Regions from separate parts of the Pantoea sp. X-Soil-TKNS-1207 genome, predicted to be linked through region 4. Evidence: predicted binding sites of a transcription regulator. Region 4 holds the regulator's gene; each other region holds the start of a gene.
The links. Region 4 encodes CRP, which controls carbon source genes, mostly activating them, when cyclic AMP is high. Its sites were predicted from a motif close to ATGTGANNNNNNTCACAT; they were not measured.
Positions count from the first base shown of each region.

Region 1: ompW (outer membrane protein OmpW) is a predicted target of CRP. The motif match lies at 4,554-4,571, and genes of this name have one in related genera.
Region 2: rbsD (D-ribose pyranase) is a predicted target of CRP. The motif match lies at 1,854-1,871, and genes of this name have one in related genera.
Region 3: AC6I8V_RS14220 (YfcZ/YiiS family protein) is a predicted target of CRP. The motif match lies at 3,830-3,847, and genes of this name have one in related genera.

Region 1 covers NZ_AP035958.1:2,369,278-2,376,838, forward strand. Annotated here, with positions in the region: gene trpCF (bifunctional indole-3-glycerol-phosphate synthase TrpC/phosphoribosylanthranilate isomerase TrpF) at 1-685, shown strand, start outside; gene trpB (tryptophan synthase subunit beta) at 731-1,921, shown strand; gene trpA (tryptophan synthase subunit alpha) at 1,921-2,724, shown strand; gene AC6I8V_RS11120 (hypothetical protein) at 2,768-3,208, opposite strand; gene AC6I8V_RS11125 (BON domain-containing protein) at 3,445-3,759, shown strand; gene ompW (outer membrane protein OmpW) at 3,805-4,437, opposite strand; gene AC6I8V_RS11135 (YkgJ family cysteine cluster protein) at 4,683-5,099, shown strand; gene AC6I8V_RS11140 (YciC family protein) at 5,127-5,861, shown strand; gene AC6I8V_RS11145 (septation protein A) at 5,919-6,458, shown strand; gene yciA (acyl-CoA thioester hydrolase YciA) at 6,528-6,944, shown strand; gene tonB (TonB system transport protein TonB) at 6,985-7,561, opposite strand, start outside.
Region 2 covers NZ_AP035958.1:4,306,081-4,313,641, reverse strand. Annotated here, with positions in the region: gene qseC (quorum sensing histidine kinase QseC) at 1-545, opposite strand, end outside; gene qseB (quorum sensing response regulator transcription factor QseB) at 542-1,204, opposite strand; gene AC6I8V_RS20105 (YgiW/YdeI family stress tolerance OB fold protein) at 1,387-1,782, shown strand; gene rbsD (D-ribose pyranase) at 1,952-2,371, shown strand; gene rbsA (ribose ABC transporter ATP-binding protein RbsA) at 2,379-3,887, shown strand; gene rbsC (ribose ABC transporter permease) at 3,884-4,855, shown strand; gene rbsB (ribose ABC transporter substrate-binding protein RbsB) at 4,882-5,757, shown strand; gene rbsK (ribokinase) at 5,821-6,750, shown strand; gene rbsR (ribose operon transcriptional repressor RbsR) at 6,755-7,561, shown strand, end outside.
Region 3 covers NZ_AP035958.1:3,052,044-3,059,604, reverse strand. Annotated here, with positions in the region: gene AC6I8V_RS14240 (cytochrome c-type biogenesis protein) at 1-204, shown strand, start outside; gene ccmI (c-type cytochrome biogenesis protein CcmI) at 204-1,418, shown strand; gene mlaA (phospholipid-binding lipoprotein MlaA) at 1,453-2,220, shown strand; gene fadL (long-chain fatty acid transporter FadL) at 2,301-3,581, opposite strand; gene AC6I8V_RS14220 (YfcZ/YiiS family protein) at 3,941-4,237, shown strand; gene fadI (acetyl-CoA C-acyltransferase FadI) at 4,406-5,716, shown strand; gene fadJ (fatty acid oxidation complex subunit alpha FadJ) at 5,716-7,561, shown strand, end outside.
Region 4 covers NZ_AP035958.1:3,959,962-3,967,522, reverse strand. Annotated here, with positions in the region: gene AC6I8V_RS18525 (YhfG family protein) at 1-38, shown strand, start outside; gene AC6I8V_RS18520 (putative adenosine monophosphate-protein transferase Fic) at 28-621, shown strand; gene AC6I8V_RS18515 (aminodeoxychorismate synthase component II) at 663-1,238, shown strand; gene argD (bifunctional acetylornithine/succinyldiaminopimelate transaminase) at 1,326-2,546, shown strand; gene AC6I8V_RS18505 (YccS/YhfK family putative transporter) at 2,548-4,623, opposite strand; gene crp (cAMP-activated global transcriptional regulator CRP) at 4,682-5,314, opposite strand; gene AC6I8V_RS18495 (OsmC family protein) at 5,615-6,019, shown strand; gene AC6I8V_RS18490 (phosphoribulokinase) at 6,112-6,981, opposite strand; gene AC6I8V_RS18485 (YheU family protein) at 7,043-7,261, opposite strand; gene AC6I8V_RS18480 (hydrolase) at 7,264-7,561, opposite strand, start outside.

The sequences.
Region 1 (7,561 bases), 1.6 Mb from region 4:
ACTGAGCCATTTTGCCAACGGCTTCCTGATTGGCTCTGCCCTGATGGAAGAAGATGACCTCAACGCCGCCGTGCGCCGTGTGCTGATGGGCGCCAACAAAGTTTGTGGTCTGACCCGTGCAGAAGATGCCCGTACCGCCCATGAAGCCGGCGCCATTTACGGCGGCGTGATTTTCGCCGACGGCTCGCCGCGCAAAGTCAGCAGCGAACAGGCGCAGGCGGTGATCGCGGCCGCGCCGCTGAAATACGTTGGCGTGTTTCGCAACAACAGCCTCTCTGACATCGTCAACCTGGCCACCACGCTGCAACTGGCGGCAGTCCAGCTGCACGGCGATGAAGACCCGGCGTTTGTCGCTGAACTGCGTCAGGCACTGCCTGCCAATGTGAAGATCTGGAAGGCGCTGAGCATTACCAACACCCTGCCGACACGCGACTGGCCGCACGTTGACCTTTACGTGTTTGATAACGGCCAGGGCGGCACCGGCCAGCGTTTTGACTGGTCTCTGCTGCACGGACAAGACCTGAGCAATGTGCTGCTGGCCGGTGGCCTGAGCGCGGATAATTGTGTTGAAGCCGCGCAGCTCGGCTGTGCCGGTCTGGACTTCAACTCCGGGGTGGAGTCTGCCCCTGGCATTAAAGATGCCGGCAAAGTGACTGCGGTGTTCCGCACCCTGCGCGCCTATTAATTTCTCTCGCCCGCCGGGTGCGGGCTTGATAAGGAAGATGAGAAGATGACGTTACTGAATCCCTATTTTGGCGAGTTTGGCGGCATGTATGTGCCGCAGATCCTGATGCCGGCATTGCGTGAGCTGGAAGCCGCTTTTGTTGAGGCCCAGCGCGATCCGGAGTTTCAGGCCGAGTTTACCGACCTGCTGAAGAACTACGCCGGTCGCCCCACCGCGCTGACCCTGTGCAGCAACCTGACCAAAGGCACCAAAACCCGGTTATATCTGAAGCGTGAAGACCTGCTGCACGGCGGCGCGCACAAGACCAACCAGGTGCTGGGCCAGGCGTTGCTGGCGAAGCGGATGGGCAAGAAAGAGATCATCGCCGAAACCGGTGCAGGTCAGCACGGCGTAGCCTCTGCCCTCGCCTGTGCGCTGCTCGGCATGAAATGCCGCATTTATATGGGTGCCAAAGACGTTGAGCGTCAGTCGCCTAACGTGTTCCGTATGCGTCTGATGGGCGCGGAAGTGATCCCGGTGCACAGCGGTTCCGCCACGCTGAAAGATGCCTGTAACGAGGCGCTGCGTGACTGGTCCGGCAGCTATGAAACCGCGCACTACATGCTCGGCACGGCGGCAGGCCCGCACCCCTATCCAACCATCGTGCGTGAGTTCCAGCGCATGATTGGCGAAGAGACCAAAGCGCAGATCCTCGAACGCGAAGGCCGTCTGCCGGATGCGGTGCTGGCGTGCGTTGGCGGCGGCTCTAACGCCATCGGCATGTTCGCTGACTTTATCGATGACGCAGGCGTAGGCCTGATTGGCGTCGAACCGGCGGGTCACGGCATCGAAAGCGGTGAGCACGGCGCACCGCTTAAGCATGGCCGCGTCGGCATCTACTTCGGCATGAAAGCGCCGATGATGCAGACCGAAGAGGGCCAGATTGAGGAGTCCTACTCCATCTCTGCCGGCCTCGACTTCCCGTCAGTCGGTCCGCAGCACGCTTACCTCAACAGCATTGGCCGCGCCGAATATGTGTCGATTACCGACGACGAAGCGCTGGATGCCTTTAAACAACTGTCGCGCGCGGAAGGCATCATTCCGGCGCTGGAATCATCCCATGCGCTGGCCTATGCGCTGAAGATGATCCACGACAACCCGGAAAAAGAGCAGCTGCTGGTGGTTAGCCTCTCCGGCCGTGGCGACAAAGACATTTTCACCGTGCACGATATTCTGAAAGCGAAGGGAGAGATCTGATGGAACGTTACAATCAGCTGTTTAAACGTCTGTCGGCGAATAACGAAGGCGCATTCGTTCCCTTCGTCACCCTTGGCGATCCGTCGCCGGAGATGTCGCTGAAGATTATTGATGCGCTGGTGGCGGGCGGTGCCGATGCCCTGGAGCTGGGCATCCCGTTCTCCGACCCACTGGCTGATGGCCCGACGATTCAAAACGCCACGCTGCGTGCGTTTGCCGCTGGCACCACTGTCGCACAGTGTTTTGAAATCCTCGCGGCGGTGCGCCAGAAGTACCCGGACCTGCCGATTGGCCTGCTGATGTACGCTAACCTGGTGTTCAGCAAAGGTATCGATAACTTCTACGCCCAGTGTGAAGCGGTGGGTGTCGATTCAGTGCTGGTGGCGGATGTGCCGGTGGAAGAGTCTGCCCCATTCCGCCAGGCGGCACTGCGTCATAACATCGCGCCAATTTTCATCTGCCCGCCGAATGCCAATGATGATTTGCTGCGTGAGATCGCCTCACACGGTCGCGGCTATACCTACCTGCTGTCGCGTGCCGGGGTGACCGGTTCCGAAAACCGTGCCAGCGTGCCGTTGCAGCATCTGATCGACAAACTGCGTGAATACCATGCTGCGCCGCCGTTGCAGGGCTTTGGTATCTCCGAACCTGGTCAGGTAAAAGAAGCGATTACTGCGGGCGCTGCCGGTGCCATTTCCGGTTCGGCAATCGTGAAGATTATCGAGCGCAACCATAACCAACCGGATACGCTGCTGAGCGAGCTGAAAGCCTTTGTCAGCAACCTGAAAGCCGCTACCCGTTAATCTCCCCAGCCTTATCCGTCACGCGCGGATAAGGCTGTTTCCGCTAGTCCAGCTGATACGTCTGCTCATCGCCGGAGCCATCCGGGTAGACCAGCTTCATGGTTAGATTCTGGCCCTGAATACGCCAGGTGATAACTGCATCATCCGGGCCATCGCGCCAGCGCCCATCGCTGTCCTGATTATCCGCCATCCAGATCACCCGATCGTCCTGTAAACGGCAGCGGATCGCCCAGCGCGAATGATCCGACGGACGCAGATAATGCACCCGCGCCTCGCCCTGCTCGTCCACATTATCCAGCTGCATAATTCTGAAGTTACGCCCAAAGCTGATGGCGGCGGTGGCTTTGCACAGCGTGCCAAGATGCGGATTGATCAGCGTCGATTCCGCCTGCGCGCGCGGCACCGGTAACGTCTGGCTGGCGAACAGTTGCAGATAAGAGAGATAGCCAGCAGTGGCTATCGTCAGGAACACTCTTTTTTTCATGATTTTTCCCTGAAAGCGGTGCGTGGTTCGCTATTTTTGTTATCGCGACTCAGCGTTCGCGTTGCGCGACCAGCTTAGCGTGGAGCGGAAAAAGCCAATTGGATCAATAAGTGGCAAAAATCGTTTCATTCCGCAATTTTTGCACGTCTGGATTTGACCATTTTCCCCGGCCACACCACACTTTAATCGCACCGTCACATCGCGGTGAAACATCATGTATGACAGGGAGATAACCGATGAAAATGTTCAAAGTCGTTGCGGGACTGTTGATGGCTGCGGTGATGGCGCTGACGCTCAGCGCGTGTGCACCTACGCCGACAAAGGAAGGGACCGGTGGCTATATTGATGACACCGTCATCACCACCAAAGTGAAAACCGAGCTGCTGAAGGATGATTCCCTGAAATCGACCGAGATTAATGTGGAGACCTTTAAAGGTCGGGTGCAGTTAAGTGGTTTTGTCAGCTCACCACAGATGGCCAATCATGCCGTTGCTGTGACACGCAGTGTGGCGGGCGTGAAGTCCGTTGTGAACAATATGCAAATCAAATAAGTCATCGGGCGGCCTGTGGGTCGCCCGATTCTTTTCCGGTCCCGGTCAGAAACGATAGCCCACGCCAAAGAAGAACACCCACGGGTCGATACGGGTATTAATATTCTGTTCTTCTCCCCCCGCTTTGAATTTCACTTTTGTATCAATATCCATGTACCACAGTGAGGCGTTCAGCATCCAGTCGCGGTTGATCTGATAATCCACACCGACCTGACCCGCTGCACCCCAGGAATCTTTTACGCTGAGATCGCTCAGGCCAGCATCTTCGCCGGTCTGGTTGAACTTCGCATCATAAAAGGTGGTGTAGTTGATACCCGCGCCAATGTACGGGCGGAACTGGCTGCGGCTGTCGAAAAAGTAGTATTGCGCCATCAGCGTCGGCGGCAGCTGACGTACCGTCGCCAGGGTGCCCGTAGCCGCCAGTCCAACTTTATGACGGAACGGCGTTGCCGCCAGTAATTCTACGCCGATGTTATCCGTCGCCATGTAGGTAAAGGTCAGACCCAGCTGCGTATTATTGCTGACGCTGAAGCCGCCCAATCCCAGCACATTGTCAGACCCTTCCGTGGGACGCACCGTCGCGCTACCGGCACGCATAAAGAAATCGCCCGCTTCATGAGCCATTGCCAGTTGCGGCAGGGCCAGGGCAGCCAGTAACGCGCATTTTGCTAGTTTCATATTCACTCCTTTGCCAGAAAAAATTGAGGTAATGATGCAGACTGCGGCAAAGATCTAACGCTTTTCAGGCAAAAAATCATCTGAATCAATTCAAATAAATCACTTATAAAACAATGAATTGATTCAGATCAATTTTGGCTTTACACGGCGTAATAAAAATCTGCTTGCTGAAATTTCACCGCGTGATTATTTTGCTGTTTCTACCGTTGATTTTGGTTCGATGCTTAGGAGAAGCGGGCGATCAAATGAGCGAATCACTTAACCCCTGTATGACCTGTGGCGCCTGCTGCGCCCATTTCCGTGTCTCTTTCTATTGGGCCGAAGCCGACGATGGCGGCGGCGTGGTGCCAGTGGAATTAACTGAACCCCTGAGCCTGATGATGCGCAATATGCGCGGCACTAACACGCGTCAACCGCGCTGTGTGGCGTTGCAGGGTGAGGTGGGAGGCTGTGTCTCTTGCGGCATCTATCAACAACGCCCGTCGCCCTGTCGTGAGTTTTCCATGTCGGGTGAAAATGGCGAGCTGAATGAAGCCTGCGATCGGGCCAGGGCGCGCTATGGTTTGCCTGCGCTTTTTCACCCTTCTTTACCTGAGATGACAGAAAGTTATCGTAATCCGGGTGCCAGCACGCTTACAGAACATGTACAATCGCCGGGTTAATTAACCCGGTTCCTTCAAGGAGTGTACATGTCTATCACGGCAAGCTCGTTATACCGTGACACAGGAAATTTTCTGCGCCATCAGCTGATTACCATCGTGCTGATGGCGTTGCTTACCTCGTTTATTACCGTGATTATCGGCCACGCGTTGACGCCTGCGGCGGACCAGCTGTCGCTGTTAAGTCAGGGTGATGACAGCGCATCTTCGCTGTTTGAACTGGTACAGAATATGTCGCCGGATCAACAACGCATTCTGCTGCGCGCTTCGGCTGCCGGCACATTCGCGGCGCTGGTCGGCAATACCCTGCTGCTGGGCGGCATGTTATGCCTGATCCCGATGGTCTCTTCCGGCCAGCGTGTCAGCGCCCTGCGCGCGATTGGCGCTTCCGCGCCACTGCTGCCAAAACTGCTGCTGCAAACCTTCCTGATCACGCTGCTGGTGCAACTCGGCTTTATGGTGCTGATGGTGCCTGGCGTAATTTTGGCGATTCTGTTGTCGCTGGCGCCGGTGATGCTGGTCAGTGAGAAAATGGGTGTGATGAGTGCAATGCGCGCCAGTATGCGTATGGCGTGGAAAAACGCCAGGATCATCGCCCCGGCGATTATTGTCTGGCTGCTGGCGAAAATCGCGCTGATGTTCTTTTTCTCTTCGCTCACCGTATTGCCTGCCAACGTGGCGTCAGTGGTGCTGAATGCGCTGGGGAACCTGGTTTCGGCCATCCTGATTATCTATTTGTACCGGCTATATATGCTGTTACGTTAAGGATTATGGCGTCCGCAGGACGCCCTGATTAACGCTCCTGCCCTGACTGGATATTCTATGAAGCAGTTACTCGATTTTCTTCCACTGGTCGTGTTCTTTGTTTTCTACAAGCTGTATGACATTTTTGTCGCCTCTGGCGCGCTGATTGTGGCGACCGGCCTTGCCCTGGTCGTCAGCTGGGTGCTGTATCGTAAGCTGGAGAAGATGACCATCATCACCTTCGTGCTGGTGGCGGTGTTTGGCACCCTGACGCTGGTGTTCCATAACGATGAGTTCATCAAATGGAAAGTCACGGTGATCTACTCCCTGTTCGCACTGGCGCTGCTGTACAGCCAGTGGTTTATGCAGCAGCCGCTGATTCAGAGCATGTTGGGCAAGGAGTTACAGCTGCCGGATGGCGTCTGGCGTCGTCTGAATATTGCCTGGGCCATTTTCTTCCTCGCCTGCGGTCTGGCGAATATTTATGTTGCGTTTTGGTTATCACAGGAATTTTGGGTTAACTTTAAAGTGTTTGGTCTGACCGGCCTTACCCTACTGTTTACCCTGTTAAGTGGCGTGTATATCTGGCGACACATGCCGCAACAAGAAGAAAAATAAATACTGATGCCCGGCAATGCCGGGTTTTTTTGGCGGCTGCCGCCAATCACCTGCATAAGAACTGAAGCAATGGACGAAAAACATAAGTTGCCGCAAGGCGAGATGGTGCTGCGCACGCTGGCGATGCCTGCGGATACCAATGCCAATGGCGATATTTTTGGTGGCTGGCTGATGTCGCAGATGGATATGGGTGGCGCGATCCTCGCCAAAGAGATTGCTGAGGGTCGCGTGGCGACGGTACGCGTTGACGGCATGAGCTTCCTCAAACCGGTTGCGGTTGGTGATGTGGTGAGCTGCTATTGTCGCTGTATGCGCACCGGCAACAGTTCCATGACCATCAATGTGGAAGTGTGGATCAAGAAAGTTTCGTCAGAGCCGATTGGTCAGACCTACTGTGCCACCGAAGCGGTGTTTATTTATGTCGCTATCGATAACACCGGTAAATCGCGGCCGCTGCCGCCAGGTAAAGCCAACCTGAGCCATTAACAGCCATTAAAAAAGCGGTCATCTGACCGCTTTTTTTATCTTACTCAATATTCGCACCGCCGTTGATGCGGAACACGATATTCATCGTCAGATTGGTGCCGGGCCGTCCTGGCTGGTAGCGCCATTTCTTCATCGCCTGCTTCACTTCACGTTCAAACATATTGCGCGGTTCAGCAGACAGAATCTGAATATTGTCGACGCGACCATCGCTATCCACGTCAAACTGCACGCGCACACGGCCTTCCACACGCAGCGCAAAAGCGCGTGCCGGGTAGGCTGGCTTGCTGACGTTCATCGCTTTCGGACCGTCTGAGACCGATGGCGTCGACGTCGGTGAGGTTTTCGGTGCCGTGGTCGGGCGCGTCTGGGTGGTCGGTGCGTCGGTTTTCACCGGGGCCTGAGGCTTCGCTTCTTCGCGTGGTTTCACCTCACGTTTCGGCTCGTGCTTCTTCTCAACCTTCGGCTTAGGTTTCGGCTTTGGCTCAGGTTTGGGAATCGGAATCGGAACTGGCTCCGCTTTTGGCGGCTCCGGAGCAACTTCAGGCACCGGCTCCGGCGTTGGCTCAGGTTCCGGCGGCGGCGGTGTCTGTACCGTTGGTGCAGGCTCTGGCTGCACT
Region 2 (7,561 bases), 350 kb from region 4:
CGCAGTTCAAACCACACCAGCGCCAGCAGCAGCACCAGCATAAAGGGCAGCGCGATCAGCCAGGGGACAATGCTGCTTAGCGCCAAATCACGCGTCATATCATCGCGATAGTCCCACTCCTGGCCGACCACGACGCGATAGCGCTTATCCGCGGAGGTCAGCCACAGCAAACGCCAGCGATCATCGTCATCGCGCAGATGCCTATCGCGAAAACCATCGCGTGTAGCGTCAAACGGCAGATTGCGGCCGTTTTCGCCGTCATTCAGCAACGGCTGGCCTGCGGCGTTGAAAATGGCAAAGGCCAGCGCGTCATCGTCCTGTTTACCCCGATGATGACGCAATAGCGCTTTAGTTTTCGGCAAGGCGGGTTCGTGGAGCGTGGCGGGGTCCAGCGCCAGCAGACGTTTGGCGAACAGCATTTGCTGGGTATCGAACAGTTCATTGACGGTTTCACGCGTATGGTGCCAGGCGCTGAGGCTGGCGCTGCCCCAGCACAGCATAATCAGCAGGACAAAACCGATGGCGAGGCGCAGAAACAGGCTCATTCTGCCGCTCCCAGCGTGTAGCCAATGCCGTGAACGGTGCGGATAAACGGGCTGCCGAGTTTTTTGCGCAGATGATGGATGTGCACTTCTACCGCATTGCTGGAGACATCGGCATCCCAGCTATAGAGCTTTTCTTCCAGCTGGCTGCGCGTCAGCACGCGTCCCGCATTGCGCAGAAACAGCTCCAGCAGCGCCAGCTCACGGCTGGTGAGACTGACCGGCTCGCCGTCACATAACACGCTATGGCTGGCCGGTGACATCACGACCTTGCCGTGGCGCAGCTCGGGTTGCAGCTGGCCGTGACGACGGCGAATCAGCGCCTGCAAACGCGCCGCCACCTCCGTCAAAGCAAAGGGTTTGCAGAGATAATCATCCGCGCCCAGCTGCAAACCCTGCACCCGCTGATCGAGTGCATCGCGTGCGGTGAGGATCAATATCGGCACATCATGCCCCTGCTGACGCCACTGGCGCAGAATATCCAGCCCGTCGCGTTCCGGCAGCGATAAGTCGAGCACCACCGCATCCCAGGGCGCGGAAGCCAGCGCCTGAAAACCCGCATTGCCGGAGACAAACCAGTCCACGCTGAAACCGAGTTTGGTCAGACCCACTTTCAGTCCATCGCCAATCAGCGTGTCATCCTCAATCAACAATATCCGCATATTTTGCCCTCCCTTTAGCCTGGAGTTATACGAAGCAGAAGCGTTCATGTACAGGAGAAATCGCGTCATTTGACCTATTTTTCATGAATTTTAATCTATTGATCGCGCTTAAGATCCTGTTAAGAACCTTATGGTGCAATAGCCAGCGTATCCCGCACATTCATGGAAAAGAGGTGATTAAGATGAAAAAACATGCCGCATTGTTAGCCATCGTTGCGCTGGCTTCCACACCGGTGCTGGCAGCACAGCAGGGCGGATTTGTTGACCCTAATGCGCCAACCCATCAGGCCAGTGCAGGCGGTTTTCAGGCTGATAGCAGCAGCGTCGTGACGGTGAAGCAGGCCGAAGCGATGAAGGATGACAGCTGGATCACCGTGCGTGGCCATCTGGATAAGCAGATCGGCAAAGAAGATTACCTGTTTCGCGACGATACCGGCACGATGAAGGTCGAAATCGACCACAAGCGCTGGGACGGCCAGACGGTTTCGCCGAAAGATAGCGTAGAACTGACCGGCAAACTGGACAAAGACCTCAACGCCATTGAGCTGGATGTTAAACAGGTCAGAAAGTTACCTTAACCTCCCACCTGAGCCGCAGCTGCGGCTCTTTTTTCTGCCAAACTCAAATTTCCGCTGGCACGAGCGAAACGTTTCGATGGCGATCACATTTCCGTGATGTCGCCATTGAGTTGCGCTGCACATTTTATACACTCCGGTCAGCGAAACGTTTCGCTGTGGAGTGGAAGAAATGAAAAAAGGTCGCTTGTTAAACGCTGAAATCTCTCATGTGATTGCCCGTCTGGGACACACGGATACGCTGACGATTGCTGATGCTGGCCTGCCGATTCCATCGGGTCCGCAGCGAATCGATCTGGCGCTGACGCCGGGTACGCCCGAATTTTTACAGGTTGTTGAGGTAATCACCCAGGAGATGCAGGTCGAAAGCGCTCTGATGGCGGAGGAGATTAAGCAACACAATCCGCAGCTCCACAGTGCACTGCTCGCTGTGCTCGAAGCCTTGCAACAGCACCAGGGAAATATCATCACCCTTAGTTACACCAGTCATGAACAGTTCAAACAACAGACTCAGCGTAGTCAGGCGGTCATTCGCAGCGGAGAGTGCTCTCCGTATGCGAATGTCATCCTGAGCGCGGGCGTTACCTTCTGAGGTCGCTATGCAACCGTTACTGCAACTCAAAGGGATTGAAAAGTCATTTCCCGGTGTGAAAGCGCTGAAGGGCGCATCGCTGTCTGTCTGGCCGGGCCGTGTGATGGCGCTGGTGGGAGAAAACGGCGCCGGTAAATCCACCATGATGAAGGTGCTGACCGGTATTTACAGCATGGATGCCGGTTCGCTGCACTGGCTGGGCAAGGAAACCACGTTTTCCGGCCCGAAATCTTCGCAGGAAGCGGGCATCGGCATTATTCACCAGGAACTGAACCTGATCCCGCAACTGACGGTGGCGGAGAACATCTTCCTTGGCCGCGAATTTGTTAACCGCTTTGGCCGCATCGAATGGAAAAAGATGTATGCCGAGGCGGATGCGCTGTTGCAGCGCCTGAACCTGCGTTTTAACAGCCATAAGCTGGTGGGCGACTTGTCGATTGGTGACCAGCAGATGGTGGAAATCGCCAAAGTGCTCAGCTTTGAGTCGCGCGTCATCATTATGGATGAGCCGACCGATGCGCTGACCGATACCGAAACTCTGTCGCTGTTCCGTGTTATCAATGAGCTGAAAGCACAGGGCTGCGGCATCGTCTATATCTCGCATCGTATGAAAGAGATCTTTGAGATTTGCGATGACGTCACGGTGTTCCGCGACGGTCAGTTTATTGCCGAACGTCCGGTCAGCGAGCTGAGTGAAGAGAGCCTGATTGAGATGATGGTCGGCCGCAAACTGGAAGATCAATATCCGCATCTGGAGCAGCCCGCAGGCGCAGTCCGTTTGCAGGTGGCTAACCTGAGCGGGCCGGGCGTGCATGATGTCAGCTTTACCCTGCGCAAAGGTGAAATCCTCGGCGTGTCTGGCCTGATGGGCGCGGGTCGTACCGAACTGATGAAGCTGCTGTACGGCGCGCTGCCGCGCAGCGCTGGCAAGGTAACGCTTGATGGTCGCGATGTGGTGACGCGCGCGCCGCAGGACGGGCTGGCAAACGGCATCGTCTATATCTCCGAAGACCGCAAACGCGATGGTCTGGTACTGGGGATGTCGGTGAAAGAGAACATGTCGCTGACCGCGTTGCGCTATTTCAGCCGCGGCAATGGCAGCCTGAAACATGCGGAAGAACAGCTGGCGGTGGGCGATTTTATTCGTCTGTTTAACGTGAAAACGCCATCGATGGAACAGCCGATTGGCCTGCTCTCCGGCGGCAATCAGCAGAAAGTGGCAATTGCCCGTGGCCTGATGACCCGTCCGAATGTGCTGATCCTTGATGAGCCGACGCGCGGTGTCGACGTCGGCGCGAAAAAAGAAATTTATCAGTTAATTAACCAGTTTAAAGCCGATGGGTTGAGCATCATCCTGGTGTCGTCAGAAATGCCGGAAGTGCTTGGCATGAGTGACCGCATTCTGGTGATGCATGAAGGCCATCTGAGTGGCGAATTTTCCCGTGAGCAGGCTACCCAGGAATCCCTGATGGCGGCGGCAGTCGGTAAGAAACACAGCGAGGAGTTAGTTGTATGAGTACCCAAACCTTACCCGCCAGCCGTCGCTGGTTCAGCAAAGCCTGGTTGCTGGAGCAGAAATCGCTGATCGCGCTGATTGTGCTGATTGTCGTGGTCGCCAGCATGAGCCCGAATTTCTTCACCGTCGCCAACCTGTTCAACATCCTGCAACAGACCTCGGTCAACGCCATTATGGCGGTGGGCATGACGTTGGTGATTCTCACGTCGGGCATCGATCTTTCCGTGGGATCGCTGCTGGCGCTGACCGGTGCGGTCGCGGCGTCGATCGTCGGCCTGGAAGTGAATGCGCTGGTGGCCGTGGCGGCTTCGCTGGCCCTTGGGGCGCTGATTGGCGGCATCACTGGCACCATTGTGGCGCGCGGCAAAGTGCAGGCGTTTATCGCCACGCTGGTGATGATGCTGCTGCTGCGCGGCGTCACCATGGTGTACACCGACGGTAGCCCGATCAACACCGGCTTTAGCGCCAACGCCGATCTGTTTGGCTGGTTCGGTATTGGCCGTCCGCTGGGCATTCCGACTCCGGTATGGTTGATAGCGGTGGTCTTCGGGCTTGCCTGGTACATGCTGCATCACACCCGCCTCGGTCGTTATATCTACGCGCTCGGCGGTAACGAAGCGGCGACGCGCCTGTCAGGCATCAACGTTAATCGCGTCAAAATCATCGTCTATTCACTGTGCGGCATGTTAGCAGCGCTGGCGGGCACCATTGAGGTGGCGCGTCTGTCCTCAGCACAGCCGACGGCGGGCACCGGTTATGAACTGGATGCGATTGCTGCCGTGGTGCTGGGCGGTACCAGCCTCTCAGGGGGTAAAGGTCGCATTATGGGTACGCTGATTGGGGCGCTGATCCTCGGTTTCCTCAATAACGGTCTCAATCTGTTGGGCGTCTCCTCTTACTATCAAATGATTGTAAAAGCAGTGGTAATTCTGCTGGCAGTGCTGGTGGATAACAAAAGCAGCAAATAACTCTGACCTTCACACAGGATGCAATAATGAAAAAGTTAACCGCATTGGCCGTCATTCTTGGCGCCACTCTGAGTGCCAGCGCGATGGCGAAAGATACTATCGCTCTGGTGGTATCGACGCTGAATAACCCGTTCTTTGTTTCGCTGAAAGATGGCGCACAGAAAGAAGCAGACAAGCTGGGTTATAACCTGGTGGTACTGGATTCACAGAACAACCCGGCAAAAGAACTGGCTAACGTGCAGGACCTCACCGTACGTGGCACTAAGCTGCTGCTGATCAACCCGACAGACTCCGACGCCGTGGGCAACGCCGTGAAGATGGCTAACCAGGCGAAGATTCCGGTGATCACGCTTGACCGCGTCGCGGCACAGGGCACCGTGGTGAGCCATGTGGCTTCTGACAACCGTTTCGGCGGCAAAATGGCAGGTGACTTCATTGCCCGTAAACTGGGTGACGGTGCGAAAATCATCGAACTACAGGGCATTGCCGGTACGTCAGCGGCGCGTGAGCGTGGCGAAGGTTTCAAACAGGCTGCCGATGCACACAAATTCAATATCCTGGCCAGCCAGCCGGCTGACTTTGATCGCACCAAAGGCCTGAACGTGATGCAGAACCTGTTGCAGGCGCATCCGGATGTGCAGGCAGTGTTCGCACAGAACGACGAAATGGCGCTGGGTGCACTGCGCGCGCTGCAAACCGCTGGCAAAACTGACGTGCTCGTGGTTGGCTTTGACGGCACCGCTGACGGTGTGAAAGCGGTTGAAGCTGGTAAACTGACCGCGACCGTGGCGCAGATGCCTGACAAAATTGGCGTCATCGGCGTAGACACGGCGGATAAAGTATTGAAGGGTGAAAAAGTGCAGGCGATCAATCCGGTCGATCTGAAACTGGTTACCAAATAACTCGTAAAGAAAAGCAGGGCAACGCGCCACCGTCGGTGGCGCACTTTTTCTGGATCACTCCCTATGAGCAAAAGCGCAAAACTGGCCGTACTCGGCAGCATCAATGCCGATCACATCCTCAACCTCGCCCACTTTCCACGTCCGGGTGAAACGGTGATCGGAAAACAGTATCAGATTGCCTTTGGCGGCAAAGGGGCTAATCAGGCGGTGGCGGCCGGACGTGCCGGTGCCGATATCGCTTTTATCGCCTGCGTGGGTGCCGATGATATTGGTGAACGTATCCGTCAGCAGTTGCAGCAGGACCGTATCGATACCGCCCCGGTAGAGACCGTAGCGGATGAAGCCACCGGGGTGGCGATGATCTTCGTGAATGGCGAAGGTGAAAACAACATCGGCATCTATTCCGGCGCCAACGCGGCGTTGACGCCAGCCTGTGTGGCGCGTCATCAGCAGGTGATTGCCGACGCCGATGCGCTGCTGATGCAGCTGGAGTCCCCGCTGGAGAGCGTACTGGCGGCGGCGAAAGTGGCCAAAGCGCAGCAGACGCAGGTGATCCTTAATCCGGCACCGGCCACCCATCTTTCCGATGAGCTGCTGGCGCTGATTGATATCATCACGCCGAATGAAACCGAGGCGGAGATTCTGACCGGCATTGCGGTGAAAAGTGATGAAGATGCGGCGCGTGCGGCGGCGGCGCTACATGCGAAAGGTATTCAAACCGTGCTGATTACGCTGGGACGTCGTGGCGTCTGGTTGAGCGAGCAGGGTAACGGCGTGCGTATTCCGGGTTTCAGCGTGCAGGCGGTCGACACCATCGCCGCAGGCGATACCTTCAATGGCGCCTTTATTACCGCGCGTCTGGAAGATGTACCGATGCACGATGCCGTGCGTTTCGCCCATGCGGCAGCGGCGATTGCGGTTACGCGCCCTGGCGCACAGCCCTCGGTACCGTGGCGCACCGAGATCGACGCCTTCCTGCAACAACAGGGTTAAGCGCTTGGCTACCATGAAAGATGTCGCCCGCCTGGCGGGCGTCTCCACCTCCACCGTTTCGCACGTCATTAATAACAATCGCTTTGTCAGCGAGCAGGTGCGCGAAAAGGTGGAGCTGGCTATCCGCACCCTGAACTACGCTCCTTCAGCCCTGGCGCGCAGCCTGAAAATCAATCAGACACGCACCATCGGCATGTTACTGACCGCCAGCAGCAACCCCTTCTATTCTGAAGTGGTGCGAGGCGTGGAGAACAGCTGCTATGAGCGTGGTTATAGCCTGATCCTGTGTAATACCGAAGGGGATGAGGAACGCATGAACCGCAGCCTGGAAACGTTGCTGCAAAAACGCGTGGATGGCTTGCTGATAATGTGTACGGAAACCCATCTGCCCTCGGCGGATATCCTTAATCGCTACCCGTCGATTCCGATGGTGATGATGGACTGGGCGCCGTTTGAAGGACGCGGCGACATTATTCAGGATAACGCGCTGTTAGGCGGTGAGATGGCGACGCAGCATCTGATCGATCGTGGCTATCGCCGCATCGCCTGTATCGCCGGGCCGCTGGATAAAACCCCGGCGCAGCTGCGTCTGGAAGGTTTCCACAAGGCAATGGCCAACAGCGGATTGCCGGTGCTGCCGGGCTATGTGGTTGATAGCGATTTTGAGTTTCAGGGCGGCTTTAATGCCATGAACCAGCTGCTGACGCTGCATCCGTTACCGGAAGCGGTATTTACCAGCAATGATGCGATGGCCGTTGGCGTTTACCACGCGCTGTTTCAGGCTGGCCTGCGCGTACCGCAGGATATTGCG
Region 3 (7,561 bases), 910 kb from region 4:
GTGGCGCGTTATGGCAACTTCGTCACCTATGAACCGCCGGTAACGCCATCAACCCTGATTTTATGGGTTGGCCCGGCGCTGTTTGTGGTGCTGGGCGCCCTGATTATTATCCTGCGCAGTCGCCAGCGTAAAACGCGTAGCGAACTGGATGAAAACGAACAACAGCGCCTTGCGGCGATTCTGAAGCGTGACGGGAAGCCGTAATGACTGGATTCTGGATTACCCTGATTATTTTACTGGCGGCCGCTTGTGCGCTATTTCTTAGTGCAGGCTGGCGTCAGCGTACGGCCAGCAACGGCGACCGCGACCGACTGAACACCGACTTCTATCAGCAGCGCCTGCGTGAGCTGGAGCGTGATGAAGAGGAAGGCGTCGTGGCGGAGCGGCCGGAGATGGTGCGTGAGCTACAGCAAACTCTGCTGACCGATGTGCCGCAACAGGATGGTGACGCGCGCAGCCATCAAAGCAGCCGCTGGATCCTGCTGCCAGGCGTCGGATTGCTGGTGGTGATCTCGCTGGGCATGTATCTGAAAACCGGCGGTCTGGCGCAACTGGCGGCCTGGACCTCGGTGCAGCAGGAGTATCCGGCCCTGCGCGCGCGCGTAATGGACCCGCAGGCCAAACCGCTGACGATGGAAGAACTGGCGCGTCTGCAACTGGGGCTGCGTAGCTCGCTGCAATCGGACCCGCAAAACCTGAATGACTGGACCATGCTCGGCCGTCTCGGCATGGTGCTGAATAATGCCAGCGATGCCAGCCAGGCATTTCAGCGCGCGTTGCAGCTGGCTCCGAATAATCTGGAATTGCAGCAGGACTATGCCGAGGTGCTGACGCGCTCCAGCGATCCGCAGGATAATCGTCAGGCCAGCGTATTGCTGCATGACCTGCTGAAGCGGGACCACGCCAACGTACGTACCCTGAGTTTGCTGGCGTTTAACGCCTTTGAACAGCAGCAATACGACGAGGCGATTGGCGCCTGGCAGGTGATGCTGACATTGTTACCGGCCGGCGATCAGCGTATTGCGATGGTAGAACGCAGCATTGAACAAGCGAAAACTGACGCGGGGCAGCAAAATAGCCGTCTGGCACTGACGGTGAGTTTAGATCCGCAGGCAGAAAAAATGTTACCGCAAGGCGGAGTGATGTATATTTCTGTGTCTGACGGTGTATCACCGGTGCCTGTGGCTGTGAAGCGTTTACCGCTGAGCCACTTCCCATTATCGCTCACGCTGGATGACAGCAACGCCATGATGCCTGACCGTTTATTGTCGGCGCAGCATCAGGTGCAGGTTCGGGTGCGTATTTCGCGCGATGGCAGTGCCAATCCGCAGTCTGGCGACTGGTTTGGCTTAAGTGCGGTTACCCCCTGGGACGGTCATCAGCAACTGGCTGTAGAAATTAATCAACAGCAGCCCTGAGCGATAACCCCTTTTTCCGCACAGGGAGATAAGAATGAATTACCGCCTGACCGGTCTGGCGCTGGCCAGTGTTCTGCTGGTGGGATGTGCCAGTTCCAAACCGGCCGACACTGACGAACCTGCGCAGCGCAGCGATCCGTTCGAGAGCTTTAACCGCACGATGTTTAACTTCAACTACAACGTGCTGGATCCTTATGTGGTGCGTCCGGTAGCGGTGGCCTGGCGCGACTACGTGCCGGTGCCTGCGCGTACCGGGCTAAGCAATTTTCTCGGAAACCTCGATGAACCGGCGGGTATGGTCAACGCCTTCCTGACAGGGGAACCGCGTCGGGCGATGATCCACTTTACGCGCTTCTTCCTGAATACGACCTTAGGCCTGGGCGGCTTTATCGATGTCGCCAGCAAGGCCAATCCGGAGCTGGCGAGCGAACAGCCGCACCGCTTTGGTAGCACGCTGGGGCGCTATGGCGTGGGTTATGGTCCGTATATTGAACTACCGGCCTACGGCAGCTTTACCATCCGTGAAGATGGCGGCGATTATGTCGATACGCTCTATCCGGTGCTGAGCTGGCTGACATGGCCGATGTCGATCGGTAAATGGACGCTGGAAGGGGTGGAAACCCGCGCCCAGCTACTCGATTCCGACGCCATTCTGCGTCAGCAGCAGGACCCGTATGCGTTTATTCGTAATGCCTACTTCCAGCGACATGACTTTATCGCCAATGGCGGCAAGCTGAAGCCGGAAGAGAACCCGAACGCCAAAGCGATTCAGGGCGATCTCAACGATATCGATGCGCAATAAATAAAAGAAAAGGCGGCTGAATAAGCCGCCTTTTTTGTTCCTGTGACCCGGCTGGCATGTATGCCCGCCGCGGCTCTGCATCAGAACTTGTAGTTAAAGTTCGCACCGTACAGCAGCGCTTTACCTTCGGAATTAAAGGTGTAATTACCTTCTTTAATCGTCACGTTCTGGCCGTGCATATACGAAATACCCAGGTCGACGGAGGCATCCTCGTTAAACGCATACGAAGCACCGGCGCTGATCCACAGACGATCCTGATCCGGGATGGAGATCGAGCGCTTGTCGGCCGGAACCGGGCTATCGTCAAAGGCGATACCGGTACGGAAGGTCCAGTGATCGTCATAGAAATAGGTGGTACCCAGCGCGATACGGTAGGCGTCGTGGAAGCCTTCATCTTTATAGAACAGGGTCTGACCATTGTTGGTGGCTTTCAGCTCCTGGAACTGGCTCCAGCTGGTGTAGGTCAGGCTATAGTGCACGGCCCACTGCGGCGCCACTTTATGCCAGCCCGACACTTCCCACATCTCCGGCAGATTCAGCGTCAGCGAACCTGGGATGGTCGAACCGCTGGTGCCATACGGCAGGCCTAAGCCCAGCGCCTGGTTGATCGGGTTAATCGAGGTCGGCAGGTTGCTCTTATACTCGCCGTCGAAATCAATCTTCACTTCGGAACGATAGGTAAAGCCGAAGCGGTTGTTTTTGTCCACTTCATACAGGATACCGGCGTTCCAGCCGTAGCCCCATTCATTGCCCTTCAGACGAGCCACCTGGGTATCAGCCGGAATGCCGAGCGCTGCGCCAGATTCACCGGCATAACGCTCGATTTTCGCTTTGGCATATACCGCATCAAAACCCACGCCGAAGCTGAAGTGTTCATTCAGGCGATAGGCCGTGCTGAGGTTAAAGTTGCCGGTTTGCAGATCGGTTTTGCCGCCGTAACCGCCTGCGGTGTAATCGTCGTTAAACTCGGTCGCCAGACCGTAGTTTGAGGTGACCGAGGCGCCCACCCACCACTGATCGTTAATAGGGTGCACGTAATGGATATTAGGTATCCACTGATTCGGCGCGATGTTTTTGGCGTCCAGACTATTACCAGTCGGACTCTGACCGCTAATATTTACGTCGGGGTCAATATAAACCGCGCCAATAGAGAATTCAGGGCGATCCATTAATGCCATGGTTGCCGGGTTGCGGCTGGCCGAGGCGGCGGTATCACCCATTGCGCCTTCGCCGGAATAGGCGCGGCCGAGGCCTATTGCTGAAAATTCATTAAGTTGAAAGCCCGCTGCGTAAACATGAGAAGAAACGAGCGCCACTGCAGCTGCCACAGCTGACTTTGCAAACAGGTTCTTATGGTTCATGACCACAACCTCATCAGAATTATTATTAAACGTTGTTACATGGCGTAACAAGGGACGGCGGATTGTAGGGACTGACGATAAAAGCACATATCAGACCAGTGCGACGAGTATAGGTCCGACCTGTGTATTTGTTGCAATAATGTTTTTAAAATATTTCCAATTTGATCGATAAAATCAGATCTGCTTAACAAAATTGTTGCAGTTCTCCTCCAGCATAGCGAGTCCAATTTGTTTTGGATCAATTTTTTACGTGATATTCGTCACTTAGCAGGTTGAGCGTGGCGGCGGTTATGCATCAGGCGTACACTTTGTGGCAGAAAAAAATCCTTATTGGTCCGTTTTATCATCAGGAGAAGACAATGACTGATGCCATTAAAAACTGCAGTGCCACCGAGACCGCAGCCTGCTGCTGCGTTGATGTTGGCACCGTCATGGATAACACCGATTGCACCGCCAGCTGGTCCGGGCTGTTCGCCGATCGTCATGCGGCAGAGGCGATGCTGGCGCATCTGACTGAGAAGGCGCGTGAGGTGGAATCTGAACCCTGCGATATCCGTTCGCGCTTTGAAGATGACGCGGCAGGCGTGCGCCTGACTATCGACTTCAACTTCGCCTGCCAGGCGGAGACGATGATCTTCCAGCTCGGACTGCGTTAATTCCCCCAGCTGCCGGACCCGGTTCCGGCAGCGTTTTTCAATTTCGTGTTTCTCCTCGCACTTTTTCCCTCTGCATATTGGCGACTTACACGCTCCTGGTTAACACTGATGATCAGGTCAGACCTCTTTGGCAATGACGCCCAGGTCAAACATCACAGGTGACAGGCAATGAGCAAAGCGCAGCCGCTGCTGACGCGTCAGGGCGAACGCATCGCCATAACCCACGGTTTACGTACCCCTTTTGCCCGCCAGGCGACTGATTTTCATGGCATTCCGGCGCTGGAGCTGGGCCGCATGGTGGTGAGCGAATTGATGGCGCGCAGTGAACTGCCGGTGGAGGTTATCGACCAGCTGGTGTTCGGCCAGGTGGTACAGATGCCGGAAGCGCCCAACATCGCCCGCGAAATTGTGCTGAGCAGTGGGCTGAGCGTGCATACCGACGCCTACAGCGTCAGTCGCGCCTGCGCCACCAGCTTTCAGGCGGTGGCGAATGTGGCGGAGAGCCTGATGGCGGGCAGCATCGATGCCGGGATCGCCGGTGGGGCCGACTCATCCTCGGTGCTGCCGATAGGCGTCAGTAAAACCCTGGCGCGGGCGCTGGTCGATCTCAACAAAGCGCGTCGCTTCAGCCAGAAGCTGCAAATTTTACGTCGCCTGCGTCCGCGTGATTTGCTGCCGGTGCCACCGGCGGTGGCGGAATACTCCACCGGCCTGCGCATGGGCGACACGGCGGAGCAGATGGCGAAAACCCACGGCATCACCCGTGAGCAGCAGGATGCGCTCGCGCTGCGTTCACATCAGCGTGCCGCGCGTGCCTGGGAATCCGGTCGGCTGGCGCAGGAGGTGATGCCGGCCTTTGTGCCGCCGTGGAAAGCCCCAATCGAGCAGGACAACAACGTGCGCTTCAATGCCAGCGCCGCCGACTATGAACGGCTGCGTCCGGCGTTTGATCGTCGCCACGGTACGGTGACGGCGGCAAACAGCACGCCGCTCACCGATGGCGCGGCGGCGGTGATTCTGATGCGCGAAGGGCGCGCCCGCGAGCTGGGCATTACGCCGCTCGGCTATCTGCGCAGCTACGCCTTCAGCGCCATTGATGTCTGGCAGGATATGTTGCTGGGACCGGCGTACGCCTCGCCGCTGGCGCTGGAGCGCGCTGGCGTGAGTCTCGCTGATTTAACCCTGATCGATATGCATGAAGCCTTCGCGGCACAAACACTGGCGAATCTGAAAATGTTCAGTGATGAGCGCTTTGCGCGCGAGGTGCTGAATCGGCCACATGCGCTGGGCGAAGTTAATGAAGAACGTTTTAACGTGCTCGGCGGATCGATTGCCTATGGTCATCCTTTTGCCGCCACCGGCGCGCGCATGATCACTCAGACGTTGCGGGAACTGCGGCGGCGCGGCGGCGGGCTGGGCCTGGTTACCGCCTGTGCGGCGGGCGGATTAGGGACAGCGATGGTACTGGAGGCCGAATAATGAGCGATTCCGCATTTCACCTGCAAATGCGCCTGGACCACATCGGCGTGATAACCATCGATGTGCCGGGCGAGAAGATGAATACCCTGAAAGCCGAGTTTGTGCCACAGATAATGGCGGTGCTGGCTGAAGCACGACGCGATCCCCAGCTGGCAGGGCTGATCTTGATTTCCGGCAAACGTGACAACTTTATCGCCGGGGCGGATATCAGCATGATTGATCGCTGCCACACGGCGGAAGAGGCCGAAGCGCTGGCGCGTCAGGGGCAGGAAGTGATGGCAACGATTGCCGCGCTGCCTTTTCCGGTGGTGGCGGCGATCCACGGCGCCTGCCTTGGCGGCGGACTGGAGCTGGCTCTGGCGTGCAATGCGCGCATCTGCTCGCTGGATGAGAAAACCCGCCTTGGCCTGCCGGAAGTCCAGCTCGGGTTACTGCCTGGCTCCGGCGGCACCCAACGCCTGCCGCGGCTGATTGGCGTGCAGCAGGCGCTGCCGCTGATCCTGACGGGGAAACAGCTGCGGGCAAAACAGGCGCTGAAGCTGGGTATCGTGGATGATGCGGTGCCGCAGGCCATCCTGCTGCAAACCGCTATTGAACGGGTGCTGAAAGGGAAAAAAACGCGGCGTCCGCTGTCGCGTCGTGACCGCCTGTTGCAGGGGCCGCTTGCCCGGCAGGTGTTGTTTGCGCTGGCGCAGCGCCAGACCAACAGCAAAACTCACGGTAACTATCCGGCGGCCGATCGTATCTTACAGGTCGTGAGAATCGGGCTGGAGCAGGGCAGCAATGCCGGCCACGAAGCTGAAGCACGCGCTTTTGGTCAGCTGGCGATGACCCGCGAATCAGCCGCGCTGCGTAGCCTGTTCTTTGCCTCCACCGCAATGAAGAAGGAGGCGGTTGCCGCTGCGGCACCGCGTGACCTTCAGCATATCGGCGTGCTCGGCGGCGGCCTGATGGGCGGCGGCATCGCCAGCGTCACCGCGCTGAACGCCGGGTTGCCGGTGCGTATCCGCGACATCAATCTGAGCGGCATCAACCATGCCTTGCAGTACAACTGGGATCGGCTTAGCCAGCGGCTGAAGCGTCGCCAGATCAATGCGGCACAGCGCCAGCAGCAGATGGCGTTGATCAGCGGCACCCAGGATTATCAGGGTTTCGCCCGGCGCGATCTGGTGATCGAGGCGGTGTTCGAAGATCTGGCGCTGAAGCAGCAGATGGTGGCGGAGATTGAGGACCACTGCCAGCCGCATACCATTTTTGCTTCCAACACCTCCTCGCTGCCGATTGGCGACATTGCCGCCCATGCGCAGCGCCCGGAAAACGTGATTGGCCTGCATTTTTTCAGCCCGGTAGACAAAATGCCGCTGGTGGAGGTGATTCCGCACGGTGGCACCTCAGAGGAGACGCTGGCGACCACGGTGCAGCTGGCGCGTGGACTGGGTAAAACGGCGGTGGTGGTGGCTGACCGTCCCGGTTTCTACGTCAACCGTATTCTCGCGCCCTATATAAATGAAGCGATGCGATGTTTGCTGGAAGGTGAGCCGATTGAACATATTGACCAGGCGCTGGTGAAGTTTGGCTTCCCGGTGGGGCCGTTGCAGCTGCTGGATGAAGTGGGGATCGACGTCGGCAGCAAGATCAGTCCGATTCTGTTGCAGGCGTATGGCGATCGCTTTAGCGCCCCCGAGGCGGTGAGCGCTATTCTCGCTGACGATCGTAAAGGGCGTAAAAACGGCAGAGGCTTCTATTTATATCGGCAGACACGCTGGCCAACCCGGCGCCGGGCCGATGCCACGATTTACAGCCTGCTGGGTATCAAACCGCTGGCGAAGCAGAGTGAAGCGCAGA
Region 4 (7,561 bases):
ATCGGCTGACCTCGTTAAGGAGGCAGTATGGCGGATAATACTCTGGCGGTACGTGATCCCTATCTCTGGCACAACGATCAGGTGCTGATAAATCGCCTTGATATTCATGACAGTGCCCAGCTGCGTAAAGCGGAACTGGCGTTCAGCGCCGCGCGTCTGGCTACGCTGGAGCTGCCTCCGCGCAACAGCGGTATGCCGTGGCTGTGCCATATTCATCGCACGTTGTTCCAGGATCTCTACAGCTGGGCGGGGGAGCTACGAACCGTCGATATCTGGCGCGATGATACGCCCTACTGCCACTGCGCCTATATCGAGAAAGAGGGCAACAGCCTGATGAGCGCGCTGGAAGAGGAGGAGGGGCTGGCCCTGCTGGAGCAGGATGAGTTTGTGGCGCGGCTGGCGCATTACTATTGTGAAATCCATGTGCTGCATCCATTCCGCGCCGGTAATGGTCGTACCCAGCGTATCTTCTTTGAGCAGCTGGCGCTGCATGCGGGTTTCCTGCTGACGTGGGATACGCTGGAGCGTGATGACTGGCATGCGGCGATCCTTGATGCGGTCGAGGGGGATTTAACCGCTCTGATTGCGCAGTTCGCGAAAGTGGTAAGTCCCGCCCGCTAAAATGCGTAGAATAGCGGCGGTTTTACCGGCCTGAGGGCGCTATGCTGCTGCTAATCGATAATTACGACTCCTTCACCTGGAATCTCTACCAATATTTTTGCGAACTGGGCGCCAGCGTCGAGGTGGTGCGCAACGATGCCATCACCCTGGACGAGATGGATGCGCTGCCGCTCAGCCATCTGGTGATTTCGCCCGGTCCCTGCACGCCGGATCAATCCGGCATCTCGCTGGCGGCGATTCGTCACTTTGCCGGTCGCCTGCCGATTCTCGGTGTCTGCCTGGGCCATCAGGCGATTGCTCAGGCCTATGGCGCACAGGTGGTGCGTGCGCGTCAGGTGATGCATGGCAAAACGTCCGCCATCCGCCATAACGGTCGCGGCGTATTTCGCGGCCTGAATAATCCTCTCACCGTAACCCGCTATCATTCGCTGATTGTGGCACGGGATTCTTTGCCGCCGGAATTTGAAGTCACCGCCTGGAGCCTGCACGACGGCGTACCTGATGAAATTATGGGGTTCCGCCATAAAACGCTGGCGCTGGAAGGGGTGCAGTTTCACCCGGAAAGTATTCTGAGCGAACAGGGCCATCAGCTGCTGGCAAATTTTCTGCGAGCTTAAGTTGTGTTTGCCTTTGTGTGATTTTTTATGCATATTTTGTGATTAGAATTTCACATCAGTTCAACAAACAACCCGATGAGGTCAGCAATGGCAGCGGAAAAACTAGCGGTAACCCGGGAAACGTTCGATAACGTTATTTTGCCTGTTTATGCACCTGCGCAGTTTGTGCCGGTCAAAGGCAAGGGCAGCCGTGTATGGGATCAGCAGGGCAAAGAGTATATCGATTTCTCCGGCGGCATCGCGGTGACTGCGCTTGGCCATTGCCATCCGGCGCTGGTGGAAACGCTGAAAACCCAGGGCGAAACCCTGTGGCACACCAGCAACGTATTTACCAACGAACCGGCGCTGCGTCTGGCGAGCAAACTGATCGCCGCCACTTTTGCTGAGCGCGTATTCTTTGGCAACTCCGGCGCAGAAGCCAACGAGGCCGCGTTCAAGCTGGCGCGTTACTACGCCTGCAAAAAACACAGCCCGTTCAAAAGCAAAATCATCGCGTTCCACAATGCGTTCCATGGCCGTACGTTGTTCACCGTTTCCGTCGGCGGTCAGCCGAAATATTCCGACGGCTTTGGTCCGAAACCGGCCGATATCGTGCATGTGCCGTTTAACGACCTGGCCGCGGTGAAAGCGGTGATTGACGATCACACCTGCGCCATCGTGGTTGAGCCGATCCAGGGCGAGGGTGGCGTGATGCCCGCGACGCCGGCGTTTATGCAGGGGCTGCGCGCCTTATGTGATGAGCACAATGCGCTGCTGGTGCTGGATGAAGTGCAGAGCGGCATGGGACGCAGCGGCAAACTGTTCGCCTATGAACACTACGGCATTACCCCGGATATCATCACCACCGCGAAAGCGCTGGGGGGCGGTTTCCCGGTCAGCGCTATGCTGACTACCAATGAAATCGCCTCGGTGATGGCGCCAGGCGTGCACGGCACCACCTACGGCGGCAACCCGCTGGCCTGTGCCATTGCCGAAACCGCGCTCGATATTATCAACACCCCGGAAGTGTTAAACGGTGTGGATGCGCGTCGTCAGCAGTTTGTCGAGGCGCTGAAAGCGCTGGATAGCAAGTTCGACCTGTTCAGCGACATCCGTGGCAAAGGGTTGCTGATTGGCGCTGCGCTTAAGCCGCAGCACGCCAGCAAAGCGCGCGACATTCTGCACGCCGCCGCGGCCGAAGGACTGATGATTCTGACTGCCGGTACTGATGTGATCCGTTTTGTCCCGTCGCTGGTGATTGAGCCGACCGACATCGAAGAAGGCATGGTGCGTTTCGCCGTAGCCGTGGAAAAGGTGCTGGCGGCGTAAGCTAGCTTTTTACCCGCAAGCGCATCCGCCAGCGGCCGTGATGGGGTCGCTGGCTCCATGCCAGAGAAGATATGGTATGCATCACGTTGAGGTGTTGCAGGATGCGCTTCACATGCTGTTCCACGATGGTAATCGCCCCTTCGTTGATGTTCTCCGGCGCTTCGAGGATGTTGCTGTCATTACCCGGCCCGTCATACGCCAGCCGCTGCTGACAACGCTGTAGCGCGATTTCGCAGGATTGCAGATAACGCTCCGCCAGCTTTGGCGTCAGCATGGTATGTTCACGCGCCAGAATGGTCATGGCGTTGATATGTTCAACAATGAACTGGCTGTGCGTCACCCACATGCGCATATCTTTCAGATACTGCGAATTAAACCCCGGCTCGGTCATCGCCTGATTGAGTGAGTTAAATAGCGCGTTGTGCGCCTGATTGACCCGGATACGTTGATACGCCAGCTTCTCCGGTGATTGTTCCGGTCCGAGCAACAGTTGCAGCGCTTCCTGATAGGTTTCCAGCGCATCGTGCGCGTTCTTTCGCAGCAAACCGCTCTGCCACTGCGGCCACAGCCAAATCATGCCGCCAAAGGCAATCAGGCATCCCATCAGCGTATCCATCATACGCGGCAGCAGAAACTCCGCGCCGTTCAGCGACAGCAGTTGTAGCGAATATACCGCCGTCACGGTAAAGCCAATCATCGACCAGCCGTAATACTTGCGCGTCACCAGATAGCTGGCGAGGGTAATCACCAGCATAAACAGTAGCGCCATCGACTCCGGCACGGCGAAGCGCAGCGAGGCGGCGGCGATTAACAGCCCGGCGAAGGTGCCGAGCGCACGGTGCTGAATCCTGACCCGCGTGGCGCTGTAGCCGTTCTGACTGACGAACATGGTGGTCATCAGAATCCAGTAAGGTTTGGGGATATTGAAGAACAGCGCCAGCCCGCTGCCGAACATCAGCATCACGGCAAAGCGCGCCGCGGTGCGCAGCGCCGGGGACTTCAGCGACAGGTAGCTGCGCAGCGCAGGAAAAAAGGGCAGACGCCGCTGGCGATCGGCCATCAGGTCGCGGGTGTAGAGCGGTTTCTGGCTACGCAATACGCGCGCAATGCGGCTGAAGTGGTACAGGCAAAAGTTACTCACCGGGTTATCCGGGTTCTGACGCGCAATCTTTTCCAGCGCGCTCAGCTGCTTGTCCATCTGGAAACGCTCCGGCAGCTGGTGATAGAGAATCGCGTCGGCCAGGATGCGCAGCCGGGCTGAGATGGTTTTGGCGTTCCAGCGGATCACCGCTTCCGCGTGGCTCTGCTCCACCAGTTTTTGCACCTCTTCCGGCTGATGCAGGCTGACGGAGATATGTTCCTGGAGATCGAGCGCCACCTGGAAGGCACGCGTCAGCCGTTTGTGGCTGTTGTCATTGCTGGCAGACAGCATATGCATCTGCTGATAGCAGGTGGTGATCAGATCGACCGCCTTCTGTTGACGCGCCAGCAACGGCGGCAGCGCCTTTTCCGGATCGGTCAGCTGCGTCAGCAGAGTGTATTTGGCATCGCAATAGTCGGCCAGTTCGCGGTACAGCAGGCTGAGGGTTTCGCGCATCGGCTGCTCTTTCCACAGCCAGAACCAGAACCAGTTAAACAGCCCGTACCACAGCGTGCCGCCGATATACAGCAGCGGCGGCACCCACATCGGCATACGTCCGGCCAGGCTGAGGGTAAAAATAGCGGCGATCAGCGTGGCGGGCAGCAAACGGCCATGCAACGGGCTGATCTCACCGGTCACGCCAATCAGCAGGGGCAGAATCAGCAGAATCAGCGGCAGGGGAATATGGTAATTGGTCAGCCACTGGATCAGAAAGCTGCCGGTGGCAAACAGGGAGCCGCCGACAATCAGGCGTTTAAAGAAGCGTTTGTGCGGCGTGTCGAGACCGGCGATGTTGCAGCAGGCAGGGACCAGCGAGAACAACAGGCCTTTTTGCAGATCGCCGAACAGCCAACCGAGCGCCACGGGCAGGCATAACACCAGCGTTTGCCGCAGGGCATAGTTAACTTCGGGATGATAGATGATTCGACGCCACATCAGCTCATCGCAGACAAAAACGGCGTGATGCTGCCATCACGCCGTAGGTGAGAAGAAATTAGCGGGTGCCGTAAACGACGATGGTTTTACCATGTGCTGAGATCAGATTTTGATCTTCCAGCATTTTCAGAATACGGCCGACTGTTTCACGTGAACAGCCGACGATCTGACCAATTTCCTGACGGGTGATTTTGATCTGCATCCCGTCCGGGTGGGTCATGGCATCGGGCTGTTTGGCCAGATTAAGCAGTGTCTGCGCAATGCGACCTGTCACATCAAGGAAGGCAAGGTTGCCTACTTTTTCTGATGTCACCTGCAGGCGACGTGCCATCTGCGACGAAAGACGCATTAAAATATCCGGGTTTACCTGAATCAGCTGACGGAATTTTTTGTAGGAAATTTCAGCCACTTCGCAGGCAGTTTTCGCTCGTACCCAGGCACTACGCTCCTGACCTTCTTCAAACAGGCCAAGCTCGCCGATGAAATCTCCCTGATTGAGGTAGGAGAGGATCATCTCTTTGCCTTCTTCATCTTTAATCAGTACCGCAACGGCACCTTTCACGATGTAGTAGAGCGTTTCCGCTTTCTCACCCTGGTGGATCAGGGTGCTTTTGGATGGATATTTGTGAATATGGCAATGGGACAGGAACCATTCGAGTGTAGGGTCTGTTTGCGGTTTGCCGAGAACCATTCGCTATTATCCTCTGTTGTAATCGTGCCCAAAACACAGGGGGCAGTTTTCCCTGTCAGGCGGTGAAATCATCAAGCGCTTCCAGTTAAGGAAATTATTCGGGTGTACTCTTAAGCTTAGCTTTTGATTCATCCCGCCTTCGTCTATTGCGACGAAAATATTTTCAGCACTGTTTGTAGCACAGCTTTTGCAAGCTGTCTTCTGTTGTCTCGCTTCAGCAAAAGCCGATTAGTCTGGATTGCTGTTTATCAGGTGAAGGCGTATTCTGGCGGCAAATCAGCCTGGTCAGGAGAAAGAATAATGCAGGCACGAGTCAAGTGGGTGGAGGGGTTAACCTTTCTCGGAGAATCCTCATCGGGCCATCAGGTATTAATGGATGGGAATTCTGGCGATAAAGCGCCGAGTCCGATGGAGATGGTACTGATGGCGGCTGGTGGTTGCAGTGCGATTGACGTGGTGTCAATCCTGCAAAAAGGACGTAATGACGTGACCGATTGCGAGGTAAAACTTACCTCTACGCGTCGCGAAGAAGCGCCACGCATTTTCACGCATATTAACCTGCATTTTATTGTCAGCGGCAAAGCGCTGGGCGATAAAGCGGTGGCGCGTGCGGTCGATCTCTCGGCGGAAAAATATTGTTCGGTGGCGATCATGCTGGGCAAAGGGGTAGAGATTACCCACAGCTACGAGGTCGTTGAGTTATAACGGCTATCTCGATCGTCAATTCCAGGTGCGAATGAATTCGCACCTGGGTTTGCAGGGTCGGCATTTCTGCCGGTCATGCCATAACTTCCTGATTATTCAATCCGTTTGCCTTCAATCAGCCGTTGCACCAGCGGCGTCATAATCAATTCCATCGCCAGTCCCATTTTGCCGCCCGGCACCACCAGGGTGTTCATATGCGAGATAAAGGAACCCTGAATCATCGCCAGCAGATAGGGAAAAGCAATGCCTTCCAGGCCACGGAAATGGATCACCACGAAGCTTTCATCCAGCGACGGGATTTCGCGTGCGGCGAAGGGGTTCGAGGTATCGACGGTTGGCACGCGCTGGAAGTTGATGTGGGTACGGGAGAATTGCGGCGTGATAAAGTTGATGTAATCCTCCATCGAACGCACCACCGAATCCATTACCGCTTCGCGTGAATGGCCGCGCTCGCTGGTATCGCGCACCAGCTTCTGAATCCACTCCAGATTGACGATCGGCACCACGCCCACCAGCAAATCAACATGCTCCGCCACATTGTGCGGCTGCGTTACGACGCCGCCATGCAGACCTTCATAAAACAGCACGTCGGTGTTTTCCGGCAGCGGCTGCCAGGGCGTAAAGGTGCCGGGCACCTGATTCCACGGCACCGCCTCATCGTAGGTGTGCAGATATTTGCGCGACTGGCCGAGGCCGGTCTGACCATAATGCTTAAAGGTCTGCTCCAGCAGGCCAAAATCGTTGGCTTCCGGCCCGAAGTAGCTGATATGACGGCCAAGATCGCGCGCTTTGCGGATCGCCATATCCATTTCCGGGCGGGTATAACGGTGGAAACTGTCGCCTTCCAGCTCTGCGGCATGCAGATCCAACTGCTGGAAAATTTTACGGAAGGCAAGGCTGGTAGTGGTAGTTCCGGCGCCGCTGGAACCGGTGACGGCAATAATCGGATGCCTGGCTGACATAACAAAGCTCCCTGTGAGGTCCGGCGATGAGCATTGTTAGCACGAAAAGCCGGGATGTGCATTAGCCGCGAAATTCACCGCGCGCCATGATATTGACGGTTTCGTGCAGTTCTGACCACACGAGCACCGCATCGCCGCGCTCCAGCTGACGACGCACATCGGCGACTTTCTGCATCAGGCTTCGCTCCTGTTCACCGTAGTCGGTCCCTTCGCGCAATACAAAGGATTCAATCAGGTTTTCCAGCGTTTCGGGGTCAAGTTGTTGCCACGGAATAATCACAGTCACACATCCAGATAAGTTGATAACCACTGCGGCACGCGCTGTTCCAGCCACATTTGCGGCCGCAGCAAGGTACCGCTGACAAAGCCGACATGGCCGCCCTGTTGGGTCAGCTGATACTCAATCGACGGCGACAGTTGCTGCGGCTGCGGGATCACCGCGTCGGTCATAAAGGGATCGTCCTGCGCATGGATGATCAGCAGCGGCTTACGCACGCCGGTCAGTAACGGCATGGCGCTGGCGCGATGATAATAGTCGCCCGCATCGATAAAGCCATGAGCGCGTGCGGTAATGGCATCG